One region of the Thauera sinica genome, then DNA from elsewhere that is predicted to be linked to it. Evidence: riboswitches for the same ligand, from Rfam matches in the RefSeq annotation. Region 1 holds a riboswitch; each other region holds the start of a gene.
What was found. Region 1 has a riboswitch for cobalamin ahead of cobO (cob(I)yrinic acid a,c-diamide adenosyltransferase). Riboswitches for the same ligand answer to the same signal wherever they lie in the genome.

Region 1 (7,204 bases):
GGTCCACGATGCGGATGAAGCCCTGATCGTCCATCACCGCGATGTCGCCGGTGCGCAGGAAACCGTCCGGGGTGAACGCGCGCGCGGTGTCCTCCGGGCGGTTCCAGTAGCCGCCGGTGACCTGCGGGCCCTTCACGCACAGTTCGCCGCGGGCTCCGATCGGCTGCTCCACGTCGTCGTCGTCCCGGATGCTGACCTCGGTGGAGGGCACCGGCAGGCCGATGGAGTGGTTGAACCCGGGCAGATCCAGCGGATTGATCGTCACCGCCGGCGAGGTCTCGGTGAGGCCGTACGCCTCGACGAGCAACCTGCCGGTGACACGCTGCCATTTCTCCGCCACCGCCTGCTGCACGGCCATGCCTCCGCCCAGCGAGATCTTCAGCGCGGAAAAGTCCAGCCGCGCGAAATCCGGGTTGTTCAGGAGCGCGTTGAACAGCGTGTTGACCCCGGTGATCGCGGTGAAGCGGTAGCGGCCGAGTTCCTTCACGAAAGCCGGAATGTCCCTGGGGTTGGTGATGAGGACGTTGGTGGCGCCGAGCTTGAAGAAGGTCAGGCAGTTCGCTGTCAGGGAGAAGATGTGATAGAGCGGCAGCGCGGTGATGATGATTTCCTCGCCATCGCGCACGTGCGGCGCGATCCACGCGTGAGCCTGCTGCAGATTGGCGATGATGTTGCCGTGGGTGAGCACCGCGCCCTTGGCCACCCCGGTGGTACCGCCGGTGTATTGCAGGAAGGCGATGTCGCCCGGCCCCACCTCGACCGGCGCCAGTTCGTGGGCCGCCCCCCGCGCCAGCGCGTCCGAGAAGCGGATCGCGCCGTCCAGTTGCCAGGGCGGAACGAGCTTCTTCACATGGCGGACGACGAAATTCACGATCGTCCGCTTGGGAAGATCCAGCATCTCTCCCAGGCTGGTCACGACGAGGTGCCGCAGCGCCAGGCTCCGGCCGACCTGCTGCAGGGTGTGGGCGAAGTTCTCGAGGATGACGATCGCCTCGGCCCCCGCATCGGCAAGCTGATGCTCCAGCTCGCGCGCGGTATAGAGCGGATTGACGTTGACGACGGTATAGCCGGCGCGCAGCGCACCGAAGAGGGCGATCGGATACTGCAGCAGATTGGGCATCATCAGCGCGACGCGGCTGCCCCGGGGCAGCTCCAGTTCCTGCTGCAGGAACGCGGCAAACTGACTCGACCGCTGCTCCAGCTCGGCATAGGTGATCGCCTTGCCCATGCAGACGTACGCAGGACGCGCCGCAAACCGCCGCACGCCTTCGTCGAAGAGTTCCCCGATGGACCGATAGGCGCCGGCATCGATCTCCGCAGGGACGCCGTGGGGATAGTTCCTGAGCCAGATCTTCTCCACCTTGCCTCCTCCCCTGGAAAATCCCTTCGCCCCGTCCGCAGGCATCCCGGCGGCGGCGCAGGGCAATCAGGATGGCTTCCACCCGGCGTCGCGGGCGGGCGCCGGTTCGAAAGCGGGCATCCGAACCGCGACGCCCGGGGAATGCGTCAGCCTTCGCCTTCCTCGGCGGGCCAGTTGCGGATGTAGTTCTTCAGCATGCGGTTCTCGAAGCTCTGTTCTTCCAGGACGGCCTTGGCGACGTCGTGGAAGCTCACCACGCCCAGCAGCGTTCCGCCATCCATCACCGGCAGGTAGCGTTGATGGTGTTCCACCATCAGGCGGCGCAGTTCGTCCATCTCCATGTTGGGCGATGCCGACAGCGGGTCGTGGAGCATGGCCTGCTCGACGCTGACCGACTCCCAGGACGCGGCTGCCTGCTGGACGGCCTTGAGGACCTCGCGGAAAGTCAGCAGCCCGACCATCTGTCCGCGCGAGAAAACGACGAGCGACCCGACATCCTGCTCGTTCATGATGGCGATGGCTTCCACGACGCTCTTGTTCGGCGCGATCGTGTAGAGCACCTTGCCCTTGATCGCGAGGATCTCGCTCACCAGCATTTTCTTCTCCCTGACGTTCTGTCGAATGGTCGGCTGTCACACGGTTGCACCATATTAGTGCAATGCCGCGAGTGCACCTAGCTCACGGCCCCGCCCCGATCAGCGCTTCAGCTCACCGAACTTGCCGCGCACCTTGGCCCATTCCTCGGCGTCCGGCAGCGGGTCCTTGCGCTCGACGATGGGCTTCCACTGCTTGGCCAGTTCGGCATTGAGCGCGGTAAAGTGCTCCTGACCGGCCGGCACGTCGTCCTCGGCGAAAATCGCCTCGACCGGGCATTCGGCAACGCACAGCGTACAGTCGATGCACTCGTCGGGATCGATCACCAGGAAATTCGGCCCTTCGCGGAAGCAGTCCACCGGGCAGACGTCGACGCAGTCGGTGTATTTGCAGCGAATGCAGGATTCGGTCACAACGTATGTCATTGCCGGTTCTCTCCTTGAATGCCCCGGACGCGGACGACTTCGCCCGGCCGGGCGATCGTATATTAGTCCAGCGTTTTGCGTTTCCGCCACGTGACGCATGCGGCAGGCCCGCGAAACGGGACATCTTCTTGACGGCGAGCGCTCGTTCGCATAAGTTGTTGAAAAAAATTTTCCGGGGGCGCTCCCACGCCCCCTGGTCTCCGGGTCAGCTTCGGCCCACCTCCCATCCAGATCCCATCCTTACGCCCCTGTTGCGAGGAACCATGAGCGAGCATATTCATTATGTGACCGACGGCAACTTCGACGCCGAAGTGCTGCAGTCCGACACCCCGGTGCTGGTCGACTACTGGGCCGAATGGTGCGGCCCGTGCAAGATGATCGCCCCGATTCTCGACGATGTTGCCAAGGATTACGCCGGCAAGCTGAAGGTCGCCAAGCTCAACATCGACGAAAACCAGGAAACCCCCGCCAAGTACGGCATCCGTGGCATCCCCACGCTGATGCTGTTCAAGGGTGGCAACGTCGAGGCGACCAAAGTCGGCGCCCTTTCCAAATCTCAACTGACCGCCTTCATTGACAGCAACATCTAAGCCGGACGCTCCGGCCCGTTCTCGCGGTCCTTCGCGCGCCCGTCGCCGCGGGCCCCGCAACCGCGACGGTAATTCCCCCCAGAACTCCGCTCCCGACAACGACCTGCTCGATTTCGACGGGTCGCTCGAGGAGGGATCGTCCATGTCCTCCGAAAGCTCGATTCCCGCGCTGCATCTGTCGGAACTGAAGGCGCTCCACGTCAGCGAACTGCTCGACATGGCGGTGGCGGCAGACATCGAAGGCGCGAACCGCCTGCGCAAGCAGGAACTGGTGTTCGCGCTGCTGAAGAACCGGGCACGAAAGGGCGAGCCGATCTGCGGCGATGGCGCGCTTGAAGTGCTGCCCGACGGCTTCGGCTTCCTGCGCTCGCCCGATACTTCGTATCTCGCCGGGACGGACGACATCTACGTGTCGCCGTCGCAGATACGTCGCTTCAACCTGCGCACGGGCGACACGATCGAGGGCGAGATCCGCACGCCGAAGGACGGCGAGCGCTACTTCGCGCTGGTGAAGCTCGACAAGATCAACGGCCGGCCTCCCGAGGAGTGCAAGCGCAAGATCCTGTTCGAGAACCTCACGCCGCTGCATCCGCAGGAATGCCTCAGGCTCGAGCAGGAAACCCGCGGCGAGGAGAACATCACCAGCCGGGTGATCGACATGATCGCGCCGATCGGCAAGGGCCAGCGCGGCCTGCTGGTCGCACCGCCCAAGAGCGGCAAGACGGTCATGCTGCAGCACATCGCGCATTCGATCACCGCCAACCACCCCGACGTGGCGCTCATCGTGCTGCTGATCGACGAGCGTCCCGAGGAAGTGACCGAGATGCAGCGCTCGGTGAAGGGCGAAGTCGTCGCCTCCACCTTCGACGAGCCGGCATCGCGCCACGTGCAGGTCGCCGAGATGGTGATCGAGAAGGCCAAGCGCCTCACCGAGCACAAGCGCGACGTCGTCATCCTGCTGGACTCGCTGACGCGCCTGGCACGGGCCTACAACACCGTCGTGCCGGCCTCCGGCAAGGTGCTAACGGGCGGCGTCGACGCCAACGCGCTGCAAAAGCCCAAGCGCTTCTTCGGCGCGGCGCGCAACATCGAGGAAGGCGGGTCGCTCACCATCATCGCCACCGCGCTGATCGATACCGGCAGCCGCATGGACGACGTGATCTACGAGGAATTCAAGGGCACCGGCAACATGGAGCTGCACCTCGACCGGCGCATGGCGGAAAAGCGCGTGTATCCGGCGATCAACGTCAACCGTTCCGGCACGCGGCGGGAAGAACTCCTGCTCAAGCCCGACGTGCTGCAGAAGGTCTGGATCCTGCGCAAGCTGCTGTACGGCATGGACGACATCGACGCGATGGAATTCCTGCTCGACAAGATCAAGGCCACCAAGAGCAACGCCGAGTTCTTCGACGCGATGCGCTCCGGACGCTGAACCGGCCAGCCGGCAAGAAAAAAGCCACCGCGAGGTGGCTTTTTTTCATTCCGCCGGCGCCGTGCGGCGCCCGGCGCTCACTTCGTATAGGTGTAGAAGCCCTTGCCCGTCTTGCGGCCGAGATAGCCGGCTTCGACCATTTCCACCAGCAGCGGGGCGGGACGGTACTTCGGGTCCTTGGTGCCCTCGTACAGCACCTGCATCACCGCCAGTTCCACGTCGAGGCCGATCAGGTCGCACAGCGCCAGCGGTCCGATGGGGTGGTTGCAGCCCAGCTTCATGGCTTCGTCGATCTGGTCGGCCGTCGCCAGCCCCTCGGCGAAGGTGAAGATCGCCTCGTTGATCATCGGGCACAGCATGCGGTTGACGACGAAGCCCGGGCTGTTCTTGACCTTCACCGGCGTCTTGCCGATCGCCTTGGCGAGGTCTTCGACCGCGCTGAAGGTGCCCGCCGACGTCTGCAGGCCGCAGATGATCTCGACCAGGGCCATGATCGGCACCGGGTTGAAGAAGTGCATGCCGATGACCTGCTCGGGGCGCTTCGTGCCCGCGGCCAGCAGGGTGATGGAGATCGACGAAGTGTTGCTGGCGATGATCGCATCCGGGCCGAGGATCGCGTCCAGGTCGGCGAACACCTTCAGCTTGAGATCGACGTTCTCGCTGGCGGCCTCGATCACCAGGTCGCAGGCGGCGAGGTCCTGCAGCGTCGTGGTGGTCGTGATCCGGGCCAGCGTCGTGGCCTTGTCGGCCTCGGTGATCTTCTCGCGCTTGATCAGGCGGTCCATGCTGCCGGCGATGGTCGCCATGCCGCGCTCCACCTGGGCTGCGGCGATGTCCATCATGACGACATCGAGACCCGCGACCGCGCACGCCTGGGTGATGCCGCTGCCCATCGTGCCTGCCCCTACGACTCCGACCTTCCTGATTTCCATCGTCTGTCACCTATCGATGCGTTGTACGGCCTGGCGGCGGGCGGCGCCATCGATGCACGACGTGCCCATGCCGGGAAAGTGGACAGGACTCTAGCGGATAGCCGGGCGGCTCGCCACCGTCGGGGCGACGTACCCGGCCACTGCCGGAAGCGGCCGCATTGCCGGCCTATCCCGCCCGGGCGTATAGTTCGGCCAGCATCGATCGGGAGCCCCGCCGCACGTCCGTGCCCGGGGTGAAACGGGAAGTCCGGTGACGCAGGCGTTCCAGACGCCCGCCATCCCGGCGCAGCCCCCGCTGCTGTAAGCCCGACGGCGCCGTCAATGAGACCACTGGGAATGCTCCCCGGGAAGGCGACGGCGACCGGACGACGGCGAGCCAGAAGACCGACCCGTTCGACTACACAGGTGAGCGCCCCGGGGTGTGGGCTGGTTGCCGACTGGTCCTGCGGGTACCTCACCCAGCCTCGATTCAGCCGCAACGCAGACTGTGCGCCGCAACGGGCGCACGCCAGCAGCAATCCCCGCACCGTGGCGCCGGCATACCCATCGAGGAGCCCGCGGCATGGACGAGGACAAGAAGCTGAGCCACAACGCACGCATGCAGCGCAAGAAGGAAGTCGTGGATGCGGCCATCGAACGTGCCCGCGAAGAGCGGGGCATCGTCATCCTCATCACCGGCAACGGCAAGGGCAAGACCACCTCGGCCTTCGGCACCCTGTACCGCGCGCTCGGCCACGGCCGGCGGGCCGGCGTGGTGCAGTTCATCAAGGGCACGCAGGCCACCGGCGAGGTCACCTTTCTGCAGCAGAGCTCCGCCGCTGCCGCGGTGCAATACCACGCCATGGCCACCGGCTTCACCTGGAACACCCAGGACTGGGACGCCGACAAGCGCGCCGCCGACGAGGCGTGGGCGCAGGCCGCGCGCCTGCTGCGCGACCCCGCGGTCGACCTGGTGCTGCTCGACGAACTCACCTACATGCTCAAGTACCGCTACCTCGACACCGCCGCGGTGGTGGAGGCGATCCGCAGCCGCCCGCCGATGCAGACGGTGATCGTCACCGGCCGCGCGGCGAAGCCCGAGCTGGTGGAACTCGCCGACACCGTGAGCGAGATCGCCGACTGCAAGCACGCCTTCAAGGCCGGTGTGAAGGCACAGCCCGGCATCGACTTCTGATGCGCCGCCGGTTCGCCATGCTCCCGCTCGCGGCATCCCTGCTCGCCGCCGCATCGCTCCCGGCGGACGCCGCCGCCCCGCTGCCACGGGTGATGTCGACCAACCTGTGCGCCGACGTGCTGCTGCTCTCGCTCGCCGATCCGGCGCAGATCGTGTCGGTGTCGGCGAAAAGCCAGGACCCGGCGCGTTCGTCGCTCGCCGCCCGCGCGGCGCGCTTTGCCTCCAATACCGGCAGCGCGGAGGAAGTCATCGCCGCGCGGCCGGACATCGTGCTCGCCTCGCGGCGCTGGCAGGCGCACCACCAGGCGGCGCTGTTCGGGCGCCACGGCATCGAGATCGTCACCGTGCCCTTTCCCGACGACTGGACGGGCATCTTCGACAGCACGCGCAGGATCGGCGCCCGGATCGGCCGCGCCGAGGCCGCCGCGGCGCTGGTCGCCGAAGTCCAGGCCCGCCTTGCCGTGCTGCGGCGCGACACGCCGGCTGCGCAAGCCCTCTACCTGCGCCCGAACGGCGGCACCGCCGGCGCCGGGACGCATGTGAACGCCGTGCTCCAGGCCGCCGGCCTGCGCAACCACGCCGCCGAGACCGGCCGCAGCGGCTGGGGCCGCGCCTCGCTCGAGGACGTGGTGGCGGCCCCGCCCGAACTCATCGTCACCAGCCACATGGTGCACGACACCACCTATGCCCGCGCCGG
Region 2 (7,204 bases), 1.1 Mb from region 1:
CGCTGCCGCCCGGCTGGCGCGCCGCGCCAGGCGCTCGCCGGTGTCGGCGTCGCGCGCATCGAGGAGATCGACGCTGGCGCGCAGGCGGTAGCCTCGCCACTCGGCCGCCGCACCCAGTTCCACGCCTTCGAGCCGCGCATCGCTGACGTTGCCCGCCATGCGCGTGCGCGGCCTGGTGCCGGGCAGCAGCGCCCATTCGATCAGGTTGCGGATGCGGTTGTTGAAGTAGGTGGCGCGCGCGCTGTAGCGGCCTGCTTCCCAGGCGATGCCGAGTTCGCGGTTCAGCGCCGTCTCTGGTTCGAGATCCGGGTTGCCGGCGTTGCAGCCGGAGCTGGTGCAGGTGCGCGGGTAATAAAGATCGTTGAAGGTCGGCGCCTTGAACGCGGTGCCGATGCTGCCATGCACCCGCCATTGGGGCAGGAACTCGAAGCCGTACGCGGCGGTGCCCGTCGTGCGGCCGCCGAACTGCGAGTTGTCGTCGTGCCGGGCGTTGAGCTGCAGGTGGTGGCGGCCGAACTGCCCGCCCCAGCCCAGCAGCGCCGAATTCACGGTGCGCTTGGTCTCGGCGTAGGCAGTGGAGGTATCGACCTCCTGCTCCAGGTATTCGTAGGCCGCGAGCAGCGAACCGCCGCCGAGCGCGACGTCGTGCTGCCATGACAGCAGGCGCTGCGCGGTATCGAAGCGCGAACTCGCGCTCTCGCTGCTGCGGGTGAAGGCCCGGTCGGCGCTATGGCCCAGGCGCAGCGTGCTCGCCCAGCCGGCGCCGAGCTGGTTGCGCATGTGCGCGCTCACGCTTTCGGTGCGCTTGTCGAGGTAGGAGTCGTACGGCCGCCCGGCGTCGTAGTCGTTCTGCGCATCGGCGCGGAACAGCGCCACGCCGATCTCGTCCCGCTCGCGAAAGCCCAGCGACAGCGAGGCGCTCTGGTAGTCGTTGCGAAAGCCGTCGCGGTCGGGATCGCTGCCTGCGCGCGAGGCGGGCTTGGCATCGATGCCGCCGGTACGGTCGTGGCCGGCGACGAGGCTGTAGCGCAGGCGGTCGATGCCGCCGCTCAGCGCGGCGCTCAGCGTGCGGGTGTCGTCGCTGCCGAAGCCGGCCCGCAGCGAGGGGTGGATGCCTTCCTCGCCCTTGCGGGTGAAGATCTGGATCACGCCGCCGATCGCGTCCGAGCCGTACAGCGCGCTCGCCGGGCCGCGCAGGATTTCGATGCGCTCGATCGCTTCGAGCGGAATCACTTCGGGCGTGGCGTCGCCGCGCGTCGCCGAGCCGGCGCGCATGCCGTCGATCAGCAGCAGCGTGTGGCCGGCGTTCGCGCCGCGGATGAGGATCTTGCTGGTCGAACCGGCGCCGCCGTTGGTCGTCACCTGGATGCCGGCACGGGCCGACAGCAGTTCCACCAGGCTGGAATGCCCGGCGCGCTCGATGTCTTCGCGGTCGATGACCTCGATGGCGGCCAGCGCGTCGGAAGCCCGCTCCACCTGGCGCGTGGCGGTCACCACGACGGCGTCCAGCGTCGGCACGCCGTCGGCACGCGCCGCGCCGATACCGGCGCAGGCGCAGGCCGCGGCCAGGGCCGCGGAGGAAAACCTGTCCATGGGGTGTCTCCGGCAGCGCTCAGAACGAGACCCGCGCACCGAGCTTCCAGGTGCGGACGAAATCGACCGGATAGACCACCACCGGCGGCCGGAAAGCGCTCTCGACCCAGACGCCGTTCTCGTGCGCGAACAGGTTGCTCACCGCGCCGTAGAGTTCCACGTCCTTCGTCACCCGGTGGCGGTAGGCGAGGTCGGTGGACTGGTATTCCCGCTGCCTCGGCGCCCCGTTGGCGAAGTCGCCGTCGGCCCACGCCTTGCTGCGCCAGGTGTGCGACAGGTTCAGCGTGCCGGCCTCGCTCACCTTGACGGCGAAGCCCAGCACCAGGTTGTGCTTCGGCGCGGCGGGCAATTCCTTGCCGTCGAAGGCGCCGCTGCCGTCGCGATCGATGATCGCCCGCGTCCACGCGTAGTTCAGCGAGCCCGTCAGCGCGGGGGAGATCTGCCAGGTGTCCTGCAGTTCGATGCCGTACTTGTGCGAACGGTCGAAGTTCGTGTTCGCGAAGCTGACCGGGTCGAAGTAGATCTCGTCCTTGAGCCTGGCATGGAACACCGCGAGCTTCAGGCGGTTGGCGGGCAGCACGTGGTTGAGGCCGAGCGTGACCGTGCGGGCGTGCATGGGCTCGATGAAGGCGTTGAAGGCGGTGCCGACGCAGGTGAAGTCGGCGTCGAAGGCGTTGCAGACGAAGAAGCGGTCGATGTCGGGCGCCTGGAAGGCGTCGTTGTAGTTGCCGAACACCGTCAGCGCCGGATCGATGCGGTAGTTGAAGCCGACGTCCCACGAGTTGAAGCGCTCGTCGTCCTTCAGGCGCGCGCCGGCATCCGGGCGGTGTCCGTATTCGACCCGCTCGCGCCGCGCGCCGGCCGACAGCGTGAGGCGGTCGAAGGCGTACTGGCCCTGCACGAACCAGCCGAGGTTGCGCTTGGAAGTCTTCTCGCTCGCGCCCTTGCGCTCGCCGTCGAAGGATTGCACGCCCGCGGTGACGGACAGGCGGTCGCCGAGGTACTGCAGCGCCAGTTCGTCCGAATCGTAGGTGTAGTCCAGGGTGCTCGAGAATGCGCCGAGAAACTCGGACGTCTTGTCCTCGGTCTGGTGGCGCGCGGACAGCCGCCACGCATCGGTCAGCCGGTACTCGGCGCCGACGCTCCAGTAGGCGCTGTCGAAGCGCTGGTGAGTGTAGAGGCTGCCGTCGTTCTGCGCCGGATCGTCCTCGAACCGCGCCAGGTCCAGCGGGCCGGGGTAGCGCGTGTCGATGCGGGTCCGGCCCGCGTCGGCGGTGAGCTTCAGGCCATCCACCGGATTGCCGCCGGCGGCCACGTGCCAGGTGTCGGCCTTCGAGGCGTCCCGATGGCCGGACGGGTCCTTGTCGGAGTAGCCGTCGGTTTCGCCGTGATCGGCCGTCGCCGACAGCGAGAAGCGCTCGCGCACGAGGCCGGCCGCGACCGTGCCGCCGAGCGCGCCGTGGCTGCCGCCATACGCCTCGATGCGGGCGCCGTCGTGCGGCCGGGTGTAGATCTGGATCGAGCCGGCGGTGGCGCCGTCGCCGTACAGCACCGAGCCGCTGCCCTTGGTGATCTCGATGCGGTCCACGTCGGCCAGCGCGATGCCGCCCAGGAGTTGCGGCACCGAATCGATGTTGTTCAGCCGGCGGCCGTCGACGGTGATCATCACGTTCTGGAAACCGCTGGTGAGGCCGTAGCCGCGCATGTTGAGGCTGGGCGTGAAGCGGTTGCCGAAGCTGGGCACGACCTGGACCGAGGTCTGGCGCGACAGGTAGTCGACCAGCGTGGTCGCGCCGGAACGCTCGATGTCCTTGCGCGTATGCACTTCGGAGGCGTAGGTGGCATCGACGTCGGTCACGTCGATGCGGGTGGCGGACACGATGACCGGTTCGAACTGGTGTTCGCCGGCGGCGATCGCCAAGGCCGACGGCAAGGCTGCACAGGCCGCGACTGCCGCGGCCGAAAGGCGGATGCTCATGGATGGGGACTCCCCGCGCCGCGGCCCGCGTCCCCGCAGTCCCCGGCAAACCGCACATGGACGCGCCGCGAACGGGGCAGGCATGAGCGCAGGGAACGACCCGCCGCCGCCACCCCGCGGCACCTCCTCCAACGCGCACGGGCCGGTATCCGGGCTCGCGAGCCGAGGCGGCCGGGTTTCTCCGCGAAACCCGCCACACGCGGCGCATCGCCTTCCCGGGCAGAAGCCCAGTGGCAGAGTGATGCGCCTTGAACTCGCTTACCGTTGCGGGGGCAGCACAGGCATTGCGGGGCGAACCTTCGGGTCCGTCGCGCCGCGCACCTGTTTCCCGTTTACCCCTAGGGCGCGGACCGCCGTCGGGCACCTCGAACGCAGCGCCCCTTCCGGGGCAGCGGCGCGGATGATACCTTTTCCGCCCCCGGTTTGCAGCGCAGGAACGCCACGCCCCAATGACGCTCGAACTCATCCTCGGCGGCGCGCGCTCGGGAAAGAGCCGGCACGCCGAACGGCGCGCCGCGGATTCGGGGCTGGCCGTCACGGTCATCGCCACCGCCGAGGCGCTCGACGCCGAGATGGCGGAGCGCATCCGCCGCCACCGCGCCGACCGCCCGTCGGCCTGGCGCACCGTGGAAGCCCCGCGCGCGCTCGCCGACGCCCTGCGGCGCGAGGCCGCGCCCGGCCGCTGCCTGCTCGTCGATTGCCTGACGCTGTGGCTCGCCAACCTCCTCGCCGGCGCCGAAGACCTGCCGCCCGGCGCCGATGCCGACGCGTTGCCCCGACTGCGCGCCGAGCGCGACGCCCTGCTCGCCGCGCTGCCCGCGCTGCCCGGCACCATCCTGCTGGTCGCCAACGAAGTCGGCCTCGGCCTGGTGCCGGAAACGCCGCTCGGCCGCCTGTTCCGCGACGAGGCCGGCCGGCTCAACCAGCAACTGGCCGCGCTCGCCGGCACGGTGACCTTCGTCGCCGCCGGGCTGCCGCTGAAGCTGAAGGGCGGCTGAGCGGGGAGCGCCGCTCAGGCCGTCGGATCGGGGATTCGCCCCGGGCAGGCGGCCGGAATTCCCCGTCGCGGCGGGCAGCTTATCGCGCGGGCTCGCGCATCGTGACGAACTCTTCCGCCGCCGTCGGATGGACGCCGATCGTGGCGTCGAAGACCTGCTTCGTCGCGCCTGCCTTCAGCGCGATGGCGATGCCCTGGATGATCTCGCCGGCATCGGGACCCACCATATGCACGCCCACGACGCGGTCGCTGGCCTTGTCGACCAGCAGCTTCATGAAGGTGCGCTCGTCGCCGCCGGCCAGGGTCTGCTTGAGCGCCCTGAAGCCGGTCTTGTACACCTCGATCCCGGCATGGCGCTCGCGTGCCTGCGCTTCCGTGAGGCCCACGGTGCCGATGGCCGGCTGGCTGAAGACGGCGGTGGGGATCAGGTCGTAATCCAGCAGCTGCACCGCCTCGCCCGACATCTGCCTGACGAACTGCATGCCCTCGGCCAGCGCGACCGGCGTCAGCGCCACGCGGTCGATGACGTCGCCGATGGCGTAGATCGACGGCTCGTCGGTCTGCAGGTTCCCGTCGACGACGATGGCGCCATTGTCCCGCTGCCGCACGCGGGTGTTCTCCAGCCCGAGCCCGGCCACGTTCGGCACGCGGCCGGTGGCGTAGAGCACGCAGTCGGCCTGCTCGCGATGCCCGTCCCTGAACGTGACCTCCAGGCTGCCGTCCGGCAGCTTCCCGATGGCGCCGACGTCGCTGCCGAAAGCCAGCGAAACGCCCTTCTTCGCAATCTCTTCGGCGGCGAAGCGGCGCACGTCGTCGTCGAAACCCCGCAGGAAGAGATCGCCGCGATACACCAGCCGCGTGCGCGCACCGAGCCCGGCGAAGATGCCGGCGAACTCGACCGCGATATAGCCGCCGCCCACCACGATGGCGCGCTTGGGGAAACGCTCGAGGAAGAAGACCTCGTTGGAGCTGATGGCATGCTCGCGGCCGGGGATGTCCGGCACGAAGGGCCAGCCGCCGGTCGCGATCAGGATGCGTTCCGCACTGTAGCCGCGCCCCGCCACGCTCACCGTGTGCGGCCCCTCGATCGTCGCCCGCGCCTCCATCAGTTCGCAGCCCGAATCGGACAGGAGCCTGCGGTAGATGCCGTTCAGGCGCCCGATCTCGGCATTCTTGTTGTCGCGCAGAGTGGGCCAGTCGAACGCCGGTCCGGCCGTCTGCCAGCCATAGCCGCGCGCCATCCTGAACTCCTCGGCGAACTGGGCGGCATAGACGAACAGCTTCTTGGGCACGCAGCCGACATTGACGCAGGTGCCGCCGACATGGCGCTCCTCTGCGATGGCGACCCGCGCGCCCCGGGCGGCAGCCATGCGGGCGGCACGCACGCCGCCCGAACCGGCACCGATCACGAACAGATCGTAGTCATACGTGTTCATCCTGTGGCCTCCTGATCAGCCTGACATCGAAGGGGGTTCGACCGGCCCGGCATGGAAAAGATCGGCGCCGCGCCGAACGCCGGGTCCGGCAGCCCGGCGGGCGGGCGGAAGCACCGGCGGCCATCGCTCCGTCGCAAGCCCGCCGGCCGGCAGCCCGGCGCGCACGTCCCCTGCGCCGGACCGGCCGCCGGCGTCGTCACCCGCCGGCTTCGCCCAGCCGGCGGATGCGCTCCGAAACCGGCGGATGGGTGGACAGGTAGCGCCACCAGTCCTCGCCATGGCAGCCGCGCGGCGCGGCGTCTTCGGCCAGGGCGCAGGCGGCATCGCCGTGGTCCCGTTCCAGCGCCGCCAGCATGCGGCCGAGGGCCTCGGGCGGCAGGCCATGCTGCCGCAGCACCCTTGCCGCATGCCGGTCGGCCTCGAACTCGAAATCGCGCGAGTAGCCGAGTTCGGTGAGGATCACCGGAATCGCCGCGATCACCGACGGGATCGACGACACGTCGCCGGTCAGCACCGTCGCCACCAGCCCCAGGGTCGAGCCCTGGATCGCGTGGCGCAGGGCGTGGCGGTGCTCGATGTGGCCGATCTCGTGCACGAGCACGCCGATCAGTTCATCGTCGCCGGCGGCCCGGCGCACCAGTTGGTCGGTGAACACGATCGTGCCCGAGGGCAGCGCGAGGGCGTTGGGGCCCAGGGTGCGCTCGGCATCGCGGAACTCGATCCGTACCGGCACGCCGCCGCCGGCGCCCCGCGTGAAGGGCTCGAAGCGCGCGCGCAGCCGCGCCTGCTCCGCTTCAGCCAGGGTACTGGGCCCGAGCAGACGGCTGTCGAGCACTTCCAGCACGCCTTCCCCCAGCCTGGCCGTCACCGACGGGGGCAGGGCCCGCGCCGCCGCCTCGGCCAGCGCCGGAATACCGTGGCGCACCGCGCCCCAGGCCAGGACGGCCGTCACCGCCACGCCGATCAGCGCGTAGCGCAGGCGCGACTCCAGCCGGTGGACCAGGCCGTGACGCGGCCTCAGCGGGGCCAGCAGTGCATCGATCGCGGCGTTGTCCGCGGTCTCGAACGCGCCGCCGTCGGGAAAGCGCACGAAGCGCGGCGTGTTGCCCACGCGCGGACTCACCTGCAGCGCGGCGGCCGCCAGCGGGCCGGCGAGCACTGCGCCCGATTCGGCCTCGATGCGCACGCCGTCGGCGCCGG
Region 3 (7,204 bases), 730 kb from region 1:
CTCGTCTGGATCGCGCTGCTCGACGTCCTGCTGCTCGCGCTGATCATGGCCTTCACCTGGCTCGCGAGCCGGAGCCTGCGTTTCGAGCGGGGTGACGAGATCGCCGTCGTCTTCTGCGGTTCCAAGAAGAGCCTGGCGAGCGGCATACCCATGGCGAACGTACTGTTCCCGGCGCATACCGTCAGCCTGGTCGTCATACCGCTGATGCTGTTCCACCAGTTGCAGCTCTTCGTCTGCGCAGTGCTCGCCCGCCGCTACGCCGCGAACGACCCCGCGCACGACGAGGCCACCGCATCCGAATAGGGTGAATCGCCCTATATGTCCTCGGCGCGGATCAGCGGCACCCACATCTCGTCCGCGCTGAGGCCGCCATGCACGCCGATCATCGCGTGCGGCTTTTCGCCTTCCACCGTGTCGACCAGCGTCCAGCCGCGCTCCATCAGCAGCGCACGATGCCCCACCCGTTCGCGCAGCCTGGCGTTCGGCTTGCCGGGCCCGAGCAGGCCGGAAGCGAGCAGTTCCCCGGCGGCCAGCACCACCGCCCTGCCCCGCAGTTCGGCCGCGGCCCAGGCGTCGAACTCGTCTTCCGCCCCCTCCCGCAGCGCACAGAAGGCGGTCCGCCGCTCGCCGAACAGCGGTGCGGCCAGCATCCGTGCCACCTCCGAGCCCGGTGCGATCGCAACGATTTTGTCCTCCGGCGCATCGATGAAGCCATGGTCGGCCGTCGCCAGCAGCACCGCGCCGCTACCGCGCATAGCCTGCAGCAGGAAGCCGAATCTGGCCTCGATGCGGCCGAACACCGACAGCGCCTGCGGCGATCCGGCACCGTACGCATGGCTGATCGCATCGAAGACCGGATAGTAGGCATGCACCAGGCCCCCTTTCCCGCGCAACGCGGCCGCCTCTTCCACGATCGCGGCCGCGAGCTGATCGAGCCCCTTGTAGGGGCGAACCCGGGCGCCGCGGGAGTGGTGCAGGGAAAAGCGCGAGAAGGCGATGTCCTCCGGCGACAGCACGGTCACCGGCCGTCGCGCGCCGCGGAACATGGATGAATACGGGAACAGGCGCGGGGCCAGCCGTACCGCCTCGATCGGCCCGTTGCCGCGCCTGGTCAGCGGCAGCGGCGCAATGACACCGCCAAAGCGGCGATCGTGGATGAACCAGCCGGTGAGTCCGTGCTCGGCCGGGGACAGGCCGGTGTGCAGCAGCGTGACCGCACTCGCGGTGGTGCTCGGAAAGACCGAACTCATCCGGCGCACGCGATGCGCAAGCAGAGCCGATCCGGCGCCGTGCCGGGCCAGGAAGCCGTCCCCCAGCCCATCGACGATCAGCAGCACGACGACGCGCCGCTCGTCCGCCTCGATGCCCGCCTGCGGCCACGCCGCGCCCGGATCGTGCAGCCAGCCGCGCAATCCGTGCGCAAAACCGTAGAGACCGTCGTTGCCGTAGTCGGGCAGCACGGCATCGCGCGGCACCGCCGGAAGCTTGACCTGCATGCCCCTACTCCAAAAGCAGAAAGCCGGATGAGCGCATTGCACTCATCCGGCTTCGGATACTGGAGCGGGAAACGAGTCTCGAACTCGCGACCTCAACCTTGGCAAGGTTGCGCTCTACCAACTGAGCTATTCCCGCGTTTCATGCTGCAGGCCGGATGAATTCGCCTTCATCCCGCACGGAAAACTCTGGTTCCGGAATTCTCTGATAGCCATTAACACATTGATTATTAACGGCTTTTTGCACCCATGAATCAGGAATGGACGCAATTATGGACTGGCTTCGGACGATTGGCAAGCCCTATCTCGGCACATTGCAGGGCGCACGCGGACGGTCCGGACCCGTGGCGGCCGGTCCGTCCGGTTTCATCCGGTCCGCGGGAGGTTCCGGCGAGACGGACGGCGTTGCGGCGCGGCATCGAGCGCTACGGGCAGGCGGCGCCCGGGCGGGTATCATCGCCCGCCATGCACCCCCACCCCGACCTTCCGCCCGACGGCGGCCGCTGCATCGGCAACGTCCGGCGCGACTTCGCCGAATGGCACCTGGGCCGGCCGCGCTACGCGCTGTGGGCGCTCGACGTCGACGTCCCCGCAGTGCGGCAGAGGATGGGCGCGGCGCAGGAGCACCTGGCCGGCCTGCTGCTCGACGGCTACCAGCGCCAGCCCCACATCACCGTGAGCCTGTGCGGCTTTCCGAGCGCCGCACCGCGGCATGCCGACGACTTCGGCGCCGCGGCGCTGCACGCCCACGTCGCCGCGCTGCGCCGCGCGTGGCCGGAGCCCTTCGACATCGAGATCGGCGCCCTCGCCAGCTTCGCTTCCGCGCCCTATCTCGCCGTAGGCGATGCTGGCGGACGCATCGCCGCGCTGCGCGCCTGTTTCGCGGCCGGCGATCACAACCATCCGGACGGGGAATACGTGCCGCACGTGACGGTGGGGCTCTACGCCGACGCCTGGCCGATGGCCGGCGTGCGGCCGCGGCTCGACGCCTTCGCCGCCGGGGCGCCGCTGCGCCTGCGCATCGGGCACATCGGCCTGCTGGGCTACGCCGCGGCCGACATCGGCGGACCGCTGGCACGCATCGCCGACTACGATTTCGCCGACGGCGTGCTGCACTGGCATGCGCCGCCGCCGTTCGCCCACGCCGCCGCCGCAGCGTTTGACACACTTTGACACGAACGCTAACCTGCACCGCTGTCATGGTTGCCTGCCGACGTCGGCAGGCATGAAAAGGGAAGCCGGTGCCGCGCCCATGCGCGAAATCCGGCGCTGCCCCCGCAACTGTAATCGGCGAGCCTTGCGCCCTCCACGCCACTGGAAATCATCCGGGAAGGCTGGCGCCAGGCGAAGACCCGTGAGCCAGGAGACCTGCCATGCACATCGTCTCGACTGCACGGGCGGGGAGCCCCTGATCTGACGCCATGATGCCTGCCGCCACTTCGCCCACCGTTCCGTTCGCTCCGGCAAACGCCCGCCCGACCGCGGGTGCGACGTCCTGCGCGCGGACGGCGGCCGGGCGTCGGGAACGGACGGCGCCTGGCCGTGCCCACTCTCCCTTGCAGTCCCTGCCGACCATCCTGGAGGAACACCCGATGCGAGAAAGCGCGGGCACGGCCTGAGCCGCCCGCAACGGATGGCGGCGTCCCCGGTCCGCCGCCATCCGCCAGCCCGCGGCAACGCGGGATCGACCGGGAATCATCCGGCAGGTGCCCCCGTTCCCAACCGGGACGGAGGTGAAACGGGAACAGGATGCGCGCGCCGCCACGCCGCGGCGCGCAATGTCCTGGCTGCCCCCGCAACGGTAGGCAAGTGCGGACGGACCACATCCGCCACTGTATCGACCGCGTGGCGCCGGCACGGCGCTGCGCACGGTATGGGAAGGCGGTCCGTCAAGACTTGCGAGCCCGGAGACCGGCCTGCCGGCCGTTGGCGCGCTCCGTCCACCGCAAGGATGTGGACGGCGGCGCGCTTCTTACTGACCGGCCGCGGGGATGCGGACGGCGCCAGGCGCAGCGGACGACGGCACGGGCCGCCGCATCGCAAGGCTCCGGACGCCCGGCCGGTCTCACCTGACTGGAGCCGTTCCGTGAAGCCTCGCCCCCGTTCCACCCGCCTCCCCCTCGCCGCCGCACTGCTCGCGGCCTTTCCCCTGCACGCCGCCGCGCAGTCCGCCGGCGACGCGACAGTGCTGTCGACCGTCGTCGTCACCGCCCAGCGCGCCGAGGCGCCGCTGGAGGAAACGCCGCAGCGCGTGCTGGTGATCGACCGCGAGGACATCGAGCGCACGCCATCGCGCGAACTGACCGACGTGCTGAAGAAGAACGCCGGCCTCGACGTGATCCAGTACCCGGGCAACCTGTCGGGCATCGGCATCCGCGGCTTCACGCCGGAGTTCTCCGGCATCAACAAGCGCTCGCTGCTGCTGATCGACGGCCGCCCGGCGATGAGCACCAACCTCAGCATCGTCGACATGAACCGGGTCGAGCACATCGAAGTGCTCAAGGGCCCGGCCTCGGCGCTGTACGGCTCGTCGGCGATGGGCGGCGTGGTCAACGTCATCACCCGCGAAAGCCGCGGCCCGCTCACCGGCTCCGCCGAAGTCGCCGCCGGCAGCTTCGACCTGCGCGAACTCAAGGGCCACCTCGGCGGCAAGCTGGGCGAAGCCTTCGACTTCGACTACAGCGGCTCGTGGTTCGACCAGGACGACTACAAGACCGGCAAGGGCCACGAACTGCCCACCAGCGCCTACGAGCAGCAGTTCCACGCCCTGCGCCTGGGGCTGGACCTGAACGCCGACTGGCGCGTCAATGCCAGCTTCAACACCTACCGCGGCCGCGACATCGGCACGCCCGACGACGTCGCTTACGCCGATCCGGCGCGCACCACGAAGGACATGGACCACGACGGCCTCGACCTGCGCCTGTCCGGCCGCATCGGCGCGCACCGCCTGTCGGCCACCGTGTTCTCCGGCCGCGAATACAGCGAATACGTCGCCCACGGCTCGCCCTGGTACAACCCGGCCCTGCTGCCGCGCAGCAGCTTCGCCGAAGAGACCGAATGGCAGGGCTGGCAATTGCAGCACCAGTGGGAATGGGCGCAGGACGCCCGGCTGGTGTGGGGGATCGACCACGAACGCGCCAAGGTCACCGGCAAGAGCTGGGACCTCTACGTCACCGGCGCGCGCAACGCCCCGTACTCGGCCGACAACGAACGCGAAGCAACGGGCATATACGTCGAGAACACCTGGACCTTCAACGGCGGCGACACCACCGTCAACGCCGGCATCCGCCGCGACGACATCCGCGTGAAGACGCTGGGCACGCCGCTGAAGACCAACTTCACGCCGACCACGTCGGACTTCGACACCGTCAACCCGAGCATCGGCTTCAAGCACCTGCTCGGCGCCGGCTTCCGCGTGCACGGCACCGCCGGACGCGCCTTCGTGCCGCCGACCGCGGCGGAGTTCACCGGCGAGGCCACCAGCATCAACTGGCAGGGCAAGACCGAGATCACGCGCGGCAACGCGAACCTGAAGCCAGAATCGAGCGTGACCGTCGACCTCGGCCTGGAATGGTCGGGCAACGGGCTGTACCTCGATGCGACGGTGTTCGACACCCGCGTCAAGGACAAGATCACGCGCGACGGCGGCACCGCGATCGACGCCGATACCACGCTGTTCACCTACATCAACGCCAACCGCGCGCGCATGCGCGGCCTCGAACTGGAAGGCCGCTGGCAGATCCGCCCCGGCCTCGGCCTGACGGCGGGGCTCACCCACATGTTCGCCGCACGCCAGGAAATCGGCTCGGACTGGGTGGACCTGAACAAGGTCGCGCGCCAGAACGCGCACCTGGCGCTGGATGTCGACCACGGCGCCTGGAGCGCGCGCGTGGGTGGGCGCTACGTCGGCCGCAGCAAGGACCTGGACTGGGTCAACAGCTCCGGCACCCAGGTCGGCTACGCGGGCTACACGGTGTGGGACGTGGCCGCGCGCTATCGCTTCGACGCCCGCCAGAGCGTGGCGCTGTCGATCGACAACGTGTTCGACCGCTACTACGCCGAGAAATACGGCTTTCCGCAGCCCGGCCGCGCCGCGCGGCTGGCCTACCGCTACGCGTTCTGATCCGCGCCGGACGCCAGCCCCGGCATGCGCACGGGGCCGGCACGGCCCGCCGCACGGCCGCCGCCCGCCCGGCGACCGCCCCTTCCCGCACGGAGGCGACACCATGACGACCCTTTCCACGCCGCAGCCCGCCACGCCCCCCATCGTCGATGAACCCGGCCTCGGCCGCGTCCAGTGCTGGCCGCTGCCCACCGACGAAAACACCCTGTGGCTGCTGCTCAAGGACATCTTCCAGGGCTACTGGCGCGACATCCATTTCGGCACCCTGGTGCCCGGCGCGGTATGGGAGATCCGCGCCCCCGGCGCGCCGGTCAACGTCGGCCTGCTCGACGGCTACGCCACGGTGGATTTCGGCGCATGGCACTTCCATCTGTGCATCGGCCACTTCAGCGGCACCACGCCGGAACAGGCCGCGCAGCGGCGCACCGGGCGCGCCGAGTTCTACCGCGTGCTGGGCCGCGACGGCGCGCCGAGATCCTGGGGCGTGCGCCTCTTCACCGCGGCGGGCGACCAGCAGATGACGGTGTTCCTGCCCAACCCCTTCCTCGGCGACGACGGCCGTCTCGCCAGGCAGCCGGACTGGTCGAAACTCGCGGCCTGGGACGAACTGCGCCGCGCCTACCTCGACCGGCCCGCCGATCCGCTGGACCGCAGCGGATCGGGCCCGGTCTGCGGCGGCTGACGCCATGCGCCCGGCCGCATCCCCGCCGTGCCGCCGCATCGCCCACGCGCTGCGCCTGCTGCCGCTCGCGCTGGCCGCGGCGGGGCCGGGCGCCGGGACCGCCGCGGCCACGCCGCAGCGCATCGTGTCGCTGAACCTGTGCACCGACCAGATCCTGCTGCAACTGGTCGGGCGCGAGCGCATCGCCGCCCTCACCCACCTCAGCCAGGACGCCTTCAGCGCCGCGCTGCACGAACAGGCGCGCGGCCTGCCCACGGTGCGCGGCAATGCAGAGGAAGTGCTGGCGCTGTCTCCGGACCTCGTGCTCGTCGGCACCTACACCACGCGCCACACCACCGCCATGCTGCGCCGCTACGGCATCCCGGTGGTCGCGGTGCCGGGCGCCAGCAGCTTTGCCGACGTGGCGGACGAGATCCGCACCGTGGCGCGCGCGGTCGGCGAAGAAGCGCGCGGCGAAGCCATCATCGGCCGCTTCAATGCGCGGCTGGCCGAACTCGCAGCCAAGCACCGCGAACCGCGCCCGGTCGCCACCCAGTTCGCCTCCGGCGGCTACAGTGCCGGCAGCGGCACGCTATACCACGACATCTTCGCCGCCGCCGGCCACGACAACGGCGCCGCGCGCGCCGGGCTGGCCGGCTACGGCATCCTGCCGCTGGAAAGGCTGGTCGGGCAGGCGCCGGACATCCTCGTCGGCAGCGACTACCGCCGCGGCACGCCGACGCTGGGCAACCGCCTGCTGCAGCATCCGGCCATCGCCAACCTGGGCGCGCGCGAGGTCGTGCTGCCCGCGCGCCTGACGATCTGCGGCGGCCCGTGGAACCTGGATGCGGCGGCCCTGCTCGCCGCCGGGGGAAGCGGCCGATGAACGCATCACCTCCCCCGCCGCCGGGCTCCGGCACGCACGAC

Region 2: linked by a shared signal. The riboswitch ahead of CCZ27_RS22075 (TonB-dependent receptor) and the one ahead of cobO (cob(I)yrinic acid a,c-diamide adenosyltransferase) in region 1 are both predicted to bind cobalamin.
Region 3: linked by a shared signal. The riboswitch ahead of CCZ27_RS07575 (TonB-dependent receptor) and the one ahead of cobO (cob(I)yrinic acid a,c-diamide adenosyltransferase) in region 1 are both predicted to bind cobalamin.

What each region holds. Positions count from the first base shown of each region.
Region 1 covers NZ_CP023439.1:998,340-1,005,543, reverse strand. The annotation lists gene CCZ27_RS04350 (long-chain-fatty-acid--CoA ligase) at 1-1,360, opposite strand, end outside; gene CCZ27_RS04345 (CBS domain-containing protein) at 1,507-1,956, opposite strand; gene fdxA (ferredoxin FdxA) at 2,056-2,379, opposite strand; gene trxA (thioredoxin TrxA) at 2,643-2,969, shown strand; gene rho (transcription termination factor Rho) at 2,953-4,401, shown strand; gene CCZ27_RS04325 (3-hydroxybutyryl-CoA dehydrogenase) at 4,479-5,333, opposite strand; cobalamin riboswitch at 5,521-5,740, shown strand; gene cobO (cob(I)yrinic acid a,c-diamide adenosyltransferase) at 5,896-6,507, shown strand; gene CCZ27_RS04315 (ABC transporter substrate-binding protein) at 6,525-7,204, shown strand, end outside.
Region 2 covers NZ_CP023439.1:5,049,569-5,056,772, reverse strand. The annotation lists gene CCZ27_RS22080 (TonB-dependent receptor domain-containing protein) at 1-1,593, opposite strand, end outside; gene CCZ27_RS22075 (TonB-dependent receptor) at 1,613-3,571, opposite strand; cobalamin riboswitch at 3,695-3,941, opposite strand; gene cobU (bifunctional adenosylcobinamide kinase/adenosylcobinamide-phosphate guanylyltransferase) at 4,021-4,569, shown strand; gene gorA (glutathione-disulfide reductase) at 4,649-6,004, opposite strand; gene CCZ27_RS22060 (M48 family metallopeptidase) at 6,201-7,204, opposite strand, start outside.
Region 3 covers NZ_CP023439.1:1,727,734-1,734,937, reverse strand. The annotation lists gene CCZ27_RS07595 (bile acid:sodium symporter family protein) at 1-303, shown strand, start outside; gene CCZ27_RS07590 (alkaline phosphatase family protein) at 315-1,496, opposite strand; tRNA gene CCZ27_RS07585 (tRNA-Gly) at 1,557-1,632, opposite strand; gene CCZ27_RS07580 (2'-5' RNA ligase family protein) at 1,959-2,666, shown strand; cobalamin riboswitch at 2,677-2,883, shown strand; cobalamin riboswitch at 3,181-3,427, shown strand; gene CCZ27_RS07575 (TonB-dependent receptor) at 3,580-5,616, shown strand; gene CCZ27_RS07570 (DUF7676 family protein) at 5,720-6,298, shown strand; gene CCZ27_RS07565 (ABC transporter substrate-binding protein) at 6,303-7,163, shown strand; gene CCZ27_RS07560 (FecCD family ABC transporter permease) at 7,160-7,204, shown strand, end outside.